Regions from separate parts of the Kribbella ginsengisoli genome, predicted to be linked through region 3. Evidence: predicted binding sites of a transcription regulator. Region 3 holds the regulator's gene; each other region holds the start of a gene.
What was found. Region 3 encodes HrcA, which represses chaperone genes, less so after heat shock. Its sites were predicted from a motif close to TTGGCACTCGNNNNNNNCGAGTGCCAA; they were not measured.
Positions count from the first base shown of each region.

Region 1: groL (chaperonin GroEL) is a predicted target of HrcA. The motif match lies at 1,181-1,207, and genes of this name have one in related genera.
Region 2: groES (co-chaperone GroES) is a predicted target of HrcA. The motif match lies at 1,162-1,188, and genes of this name have one in related genera.

Region 1 is NZ_BAABAA010000002.1:655,161-657,423, reverse strand. Features, by position in the region: gene ABD768_RS10470 (GlxA family transcriptional regulator) at 1-73, opposite strand, end outside; gene ABD768_RS10465 (RidA family protein) at 165-593, shown strand; gene ABD768_RS10460 (GNAT family N-acetyltransferase) at 590-1,150, opposite strand; gene groL (chaperonin GroEL) at 1,388-2,263, shown strand, end outside.
Region 2 is NZ_BAABAA010000002.1:726,511-728,773, forward strand. Features, by position in the region: gene groL (chaperonin GroEL) at 1-617, opposite strand, end outside; gene groES (co-chaperone GroES) at 726-1,022, opposite strand; gene ABD768_RS10775 (peptidoglycan-binding domain-containing protein) at 1,337-1,957, shown strand; gene ABD768_RS10780 (peptidoglycan-binding domain-containing protein) at 2,065-2,263, shown strand, end outside.
Region 3 is NZ_BAABAA010000003.1:203,897-206,159, forward strand. Features, by position in the region: gene dnaJ (molecular chaperone DnaJ) at 1-823, opposite strand, end outside; gene hrcA (heat-inducible transcriptional repressor HrcA) at 861-1,880, opposite strand; gene ABD768_RS14660 (Gfo/Idh/MocA family protein) at 1,991-2,263, opposite strand, start outside.

The DNA of each region.
Region 1 (2,263 bases), on a different contig from region 3:
GCAGCGGAATGCTCAGATCGAGCGCGATCAGGCGCGGTACGCCGAGGATCGCCACCGTCAGGCCTGGCATCATCCTTGCCCCCTTTGGCATCGTCGCTCCTGGTGACGTGCGGTACCCGAATCCTACGGTTGATTCAATATTCAGCTTTCGGATCGGGAGAGACATGACCGCGACACAGGTGGAGAGCTTCGGACTTCCGTGGGAGAGCAGCTACGGCTACGCGCAGGCTGTTCGGCACGGGGACACCATCTACCTCTCCGGGCAGCTGGGGCACCGCGGCGAGGACCTGCTGGCGCCGGCGCCGCTAGACGCGGCCGGTGAGGTGACGGACTTCTCGGGGATGGCCGAGCAGATGCGGCAGACCTACGTGAACGCTGCCGAGCTGCTGGGCCGCTTCGGCGCCGGACTGGAGAATGTAGTCGAGGAAGTGCTCTACGTGCTCGACATACCGTCGGCCTTCGAGGCGGCGGGGCCGGTGCGCAAGGCGGCATACGGGCGGGAAGACCCGCAGGTCGCCAGCACTCTGGTCGGGGTCACCCGGCTGGCGCTCCCCGGCCAGCTGATCGAGGTCAAGTTCATCGCCAAGGTCTAGAGCGTCTTGCTGACCAGCACCCATTGCGGCGACGTACGGCTGAGTTCTGTGAAGCCTGCCTCGAGGTAGACGGACAGTGGGCCGCGGTAGAGGTCAGCGGAGGGGACCCTGCCCGAGTAGGAGAGGTCCACCGCGCAGGCCTCCAGTACTGCGGCCCCCTGGGTGCGGGCGAAGTCGATTGCTCCCTGTAGGAGCTCCCCGGCCAACCCCTGACGGCGGTGACCGACCGGTACGACGAAGCAGGTGACCACCCAGGCGTCGGGGTCGCCGCCGCGCCAGTTGGGGGAGGCGATGACCCGGGGATAGGCCGAGCGGGGAGCGACGGCGCACCAGCCCACCGGCGTACCGTCGGCTGTCGCCAGGACGCCTGGTGGTCTGTCCGAGGCGACCTGAGCGCTGAGGGCGTCACGCTTGGCTGCGGGGGAGGTGTCGGACCAGTCCTTGCCGCGGAGGCGGAAGTACTGGCAGAAGCAGCGGGCGGGGTCGCCGCGCTCACCCATCACCGTGACGACGTCCGGCCAGCGGTCCGGGGTGGCCGGGAGGACCTCCAGAGTCATGCCGGCACCGTACTGCGGACGGGGACCTGGCTTGCACTCGCTTGGGTCGAGTGCTAATACTTGGTTAGCACTCGATGGGCGAGAGTGATAACGCTCCTGCCCGGACGGTGTGACCATAGACGGCCTCGATGAGGTGCCGGAGGCGTGGCGGGACGTGACCGCCGCACCGATGACACCGTCCGTCGCGGGCATCCGGCCGGCTGAACAAAAAACTCGACGCGGGAGGACTCGCGGAGAATGCCCAAGCTGATTTCTTTCAATGAAGAGGCGCGCCGTGGCCTCGAGCGGGGTATGAACACCCTCGCCGACGCCGTGAAGGTGACGCTCGGCCCCAAGGGCCGCAACGTCGTGCTGGAGAAGAAGTGGGGCGCCCCCACGATCACCAACGACGGTGTCTCCATCGCCAAGGAGATCGAGCTCGAGGACCCGTACGAGAAGATCGGGGCCGAGCTCGTCAAGGAAGTTGCCAAGAAGACGGATGACGTCGCAGGCGACGGCACCACCACGGCGACCGTGCTGGCCCAGGCGCTCGTGCGCGAGGGTCTGCGCAACGTCGCCGCGGGCGCCAACCCGATGGGCCTGAAGAAGGGCATCGAGAAGGCGGTCGACGCCATCAGCGAGCAGCTGCTGGCGCAGGCGAAGGACGTCGAGACCCGGGAGCAGATCGCTTCCACGGCCTCGATCTCCGCCGCCGACACCCAGGTCGGCCAGATCATCGCCGAGGCGATGGACAAGGTCGGCAAGGAAGGTGTCATCACCGTCGAGGAGAGCAACACCTTCGGTCTCGAGCTCGAGCTCACCGAGGGCATGCGCTTCGACAAGGGCTACATCTCGCCGTACTTCGTGACCGACACCGAGCGGATGGAAGCGGTCCTCGAAGACCCGTACATCCTCGTGGTGAACAGCAAGATCTCGAGCATCAAGGACCTGGTCCCGGTGCTGGAGAAGGTCATGCAGACCGGCAAGCCGCTGGCGATCATCGCCGAGGACCTCGAGGGTGAGGCGCTCGCGACCCTGGTCGTGAACAAGATCAAGGGCACCTTCAAGACCGTCGCCGTCAAGGCGCCGGGCTTCGGTGACCGCCGCAAGGCCATGCTGGTCGACATCGCCGTG
Region 2 (2,263 bases), on a different contig from region 3:
GCGTCGGTGATGAAGTAGGGCGAGATGTAGCCCTTGTCGAACTGCATGCCCTCGGTGAAGTCCAGCTCGGTGCCGAACGTGTTCGACTCCTCGACGGTGATGACGCCGTCCTTGCCGACCTTGTCGAACGCCTCCGCGATCAGCGAACCGATCTCGGCGTCACGGGCGGAGATGGTGGCGACGTGGGCCATGTCGCCCTTGTCGTCGACCGGACGGGCGGTCTCGACCAGCTTCTTCGAGACGGCCTCGACGGCGGCCTCGATGCCCTTCTTCAGGCCCATCGGGTTGACGCCGGCGGCGACGGCGCGCAGGCCCTCGTGCACCAGCGCCTGCGCCAGGACGGTCGCGGTGGTGGTTCCGTCACCGGCGACATCGTTGGTCTTGGTGGCAACCTCTTTGGCCAGCTGCGCACCGAGGTTCTCGAACGGGTCGTCCAGCTCGACCTCACGCGCGACGGTGACACCGTCGTTGGTGATGGTCGGGGCGCCCCACTTCTTGTCCAGCACGACGTAGCGGCCCTTGGGCCCCAGCGTCACCTTCACCGTGTTCGCGAGCTTGTCGACGCCACGCTCCAGCGCGCGCCGCGCGTTCTCGTCGAACTCGAGGATCTTCGGCATAAAAAACAAGTCCCTCTCTGAGTTTCAACAATGATGCCCGCGACCCGAACGACTCCGCTCCGGAGCCGAGTCGGCGCCGGAGCGGTGTCGGTCAGGAACGAGCGATCGTCACTTGGTGACGACTGCGAGGATGTCGCGGGCGCCCAGGATCAGGTAGTCCTGGCCGTCGTACTTGACCTCGGTGCCGCCGTACTTGGAGTAGATGACCTTGTCGCCGACGCTGACGTCCAGCGGGACGCGGTTGCCGTTGTCGTCGATGCGGCCGGGGCCGACGGCGAGGATCTCGCCCTCCTGCGGCTTCTCCTTGGCGGTGTCCGGGATCACCAGGCCGGACTTCGTGGTCTGCTCGGCTTCGAGCGGCGCAACGAGGATACGGTCCTCGAGCGGCTTGATCGTGACCGACACTTGCTGACCTCCACGGTCGAGTTCTTGTGTGTTCAAGGGGTGCTGCGAGCGGCCGTTCCACCTCTGCCGTCGCGGGGATCAGAGGCCGGGCCGCTGGCACCCTCGAGTGGAGAGTGCCAATAAAGAATCTAGGCCGCGATTAGCACTCGGTCAACTCGAGTGCCAGATTCTCGCCACCGGCGAACGCAGGTACCGCCCGTGTCCGCCTCGACGCTTTCTGCCATCAAGGGCTGGGCGAACCCCGCCCGCTCGTGGGACCGTCGTCTCTGTAGGGATCCCGGCCGCCCCGGGACCGACCGCCCGAGGAGAGAACCATGGCGCTCCACCTCCCGTCACTGCCGAAGCTGACCACCCGCAAGACGGTGGTGATCGCACTGCTGGTGATCAGCCCGTTCGCGGTCGCCGGCCTCGCGGCCAAAGGCGCGCACGACTCCTCCTCCGGCCACCCCGGCAACGCGGCCCCTGGCGGCGCCGCGCCCGCAGTACAGCTCAAGGCCAAGGACGCGGCCGCAGAGACCGCTGCCCGGACAGCAGCGGCCCAGGCGGCCGCCGCGACCCCGCAGTGCCTGTATGCCCGGGTCGTACCGATCGGCAAGACCGGCTGGGGCATCCCGATGCCGTCGCTGTGGAACAGCCCGAGCACCACCTGCAACCTGATGTACGGCGACGACCCGTTCCGGGGCTCGAACCACAGAGGCGACCCGGACACCGCCATCCGGGTCCTTCAGCGCAACCTGAACTACTGCTACGGCTACAGGCTCACAGTGGACGGCATCTACGGCAGCAATACCCGTGGAGTGATCAAGGCCGTCCAGAGGCGCCACAAGCTGGCCGTCGACGGCATCTACGGTCCAAAGACCCGCTCGGCGATGAACTGGCGCCTGTACGCCACCAAGACCAACACGTGGAGCAAGAACTGCTCCAGCCCGCTCTGACCCGCTGCAACTTCCTGCAACCAACTGCAACGAACAAAAGGGCAGCCGGCGCAGTCTCAACGAGCAAGCGATCCCGGAGGGGGGATCGGATACTCGAGGGGCACACCATGGGATTTCTACGTACCGCAGTCACTGTCGGCGCGACGGCCGTGATGGCCATCAGCGGCGCAGTGGTCGCGACCACGACGGCCGATGCCGCACCGGTCAAGATCAAAGGGCTGGAGCAGTGTCTGTCCGCGCTGATGAAGCCGGTCGGCAAGGGCTGGGCCGTGCAGGTGCCGGGCGGCTGGGAGGACACCTCCACCA
Region 3 (2,263 bases):
TCGGCAGGGTCACCGTGCAGTGCAGGTCGTCACCGCTGCGGGTGAAGATCTCGTGCGGCTCGACCTCGATCTCGACGTACAGGTCGCCGGCCGGGCCACCGCCCGGGCCGACCTCGCCCTGGCCGGTCAGCTGGACCCGGGTGCCGCTGTCGACGCCACCGGGGATCTTGACCGTGACGGTACGCCGGGAGCGCACCCGCCCGTCGCCGGCGCACTCGACACACGGGTTCGGGATGGTGGTGCCGAAGCCGCGGCAGTTCGGGCACGGACGCATCGTCCGGACCTCGCCGAGGAACGAGCGCTGCGTGTGGGTGACCTCGCCCCGGCCGTGGCAGATCTCGCAGGTGACCGGCTCGGAGCCGACCTGGGCGCCGGAGCCGGAACAGGTCGGGCACAGCACCGCGGTGTCGACCTTCAGCTCGCGAGTCGTCCCGAAGGCCGCTTCGGCGAGGTCGATCCGCAGCGGGATCAGCGCGTCCTGGCCCCGCCGGGTGCGTGGCCGCGGCCCGCGGGTCGCCCCGCCGGTCTGGCCGAAGAAGGCGTCCATGATGTCGGTGAAGGTGAACGCCTGGCCGAAGCCGGCGCCGCCGCCCGCGCCCGGACCGCTCGCGAACGGGTCACCACCGAGATCGTGGACCTGCTTCTTCTGCGGGTCGCTGAGCACCTGGAAGGCGCGGCCGATCTCCTGGAACTTGTGGTGCGCGTCCTCGGAGTCGTTCACGTCCGGGTGGTACTGGCGGGCCAGCTTGCGGTAGGCCTTCTTGATCTCGTCCTGTGTCGCGTCGCGACTGACGCCCAGGACGGCGTAGTAATCGGTGCTCATACTCCAAGCCACTTGGTAGGCAGTGTGTGGTGGTGGTTCACGAGTCGGCCAGGATCTGGCTGACGTAGCGCGCGACGGCGCGGACAGCGCCCATCGTGCTCGGATAGTCCATGTGGGTCGGGCCGACGATGCCGAGGGTGGCCAGCGCCTCCGACTTGGAGCCGTAGCCGGTGGCGACGACCGAGGTGGTGGCAAGTCCTTCGTACGGGTTCTCGTGGCCGATCCGGACCGTCAGCGTCTGCGGGTTGGTGGCCTCGCCGAGCAGCTTGAGCAGGATCACGTGCTCCTCGAGCGCCTCCAGCACCGGCTTCACGTTGCGCTCGAAGTCGTCGCCGTAGCGGGTCAGGTTGGCCGCGCCGCCGACCGCGATCCGCTGCTCGCCCTCGACCGTGAAGGCCTCCAGCAAGCTCGTCACGATGGCGGCCACCAGCGGCCGGTTCGGCGGTGCGAAGGTCTCGGTGACGCTCTCCAGCGAGGTGGCCGCGTCGGTCAGCCGCTGGCCGGTCAGCGCCGTGTTCAGCCGGGAGCGCAGGTCGGCGATCAGTTGCTCGTCGACGTCGTCGTGGGTCTCCACGATCCGCTGCTCGACCCGGCCGGTGCTGGTGATCAGCACCAGCAACAGCCGCCGCGGTGTCATCGTCACCACCTCGACGTGCCGCACGCTCGACCGGCTCAGCGTCGGGTACTGCACGATGGCGACCTGCCGGGTGATCTGCGCGAGCAGCCGGACGGTACGCCGTACTACGTCGTCCAGGTCGACCGCGCCGACCAGGAAGGACGAGATCGCCTTCTTCTCGGCCGGCGACAGCGTCTTGACGGTGCTCAGCTTGTCGACGAACAGCCGGTAGCCGGCGTCGGTCGGGATCCGGCCGGCGCTGGTGTGCGGCTGGGTGATGTACCCCTCCTCCTCCAGCGCGGCCATGTCGTTGCGGACCGTGGCCGGGGAGACGCCGAGGTTGTGCCGGTCGACCAGGGTCTTCGAGCCGACCGGCTCATGGGTGGCCACGTAGTCCTCGACGATGGCCCGGAGCACGTCCAGTTTGCGTTCGTCCAGCACGCGCACCACCCCTCTCACGTCGGCCCCTCGGGCTGGCACTCCCGAGTTTCGAGTGCCAGTCTACCGAGCCCGCACGACACCTACCGACGCGTAACGGCGTGGGCCGTGTCTCAGGCTAATTCCGGGGATGCCCCCAAAGGTACGGCGGCAGGCCGCTGGACCGTACTCGCCACGTCCACCGACTGGTCCTGAGCCGCAGACTCGAGCAGCGACTCCATCACATCGAGCACGTGATATGCCAGCGCTCCATCGGCCCGGTGCGGCTCGTTGTTGCGCAGCGCGCGAGCCATGTCGGCCACACCGACGCCGCGGCCGGCACCGGCGTACCCACCGGCTACAGGGAGTTGCGTCCAGTCACGGTTGGTCGCAGTGGCAATCTCCAC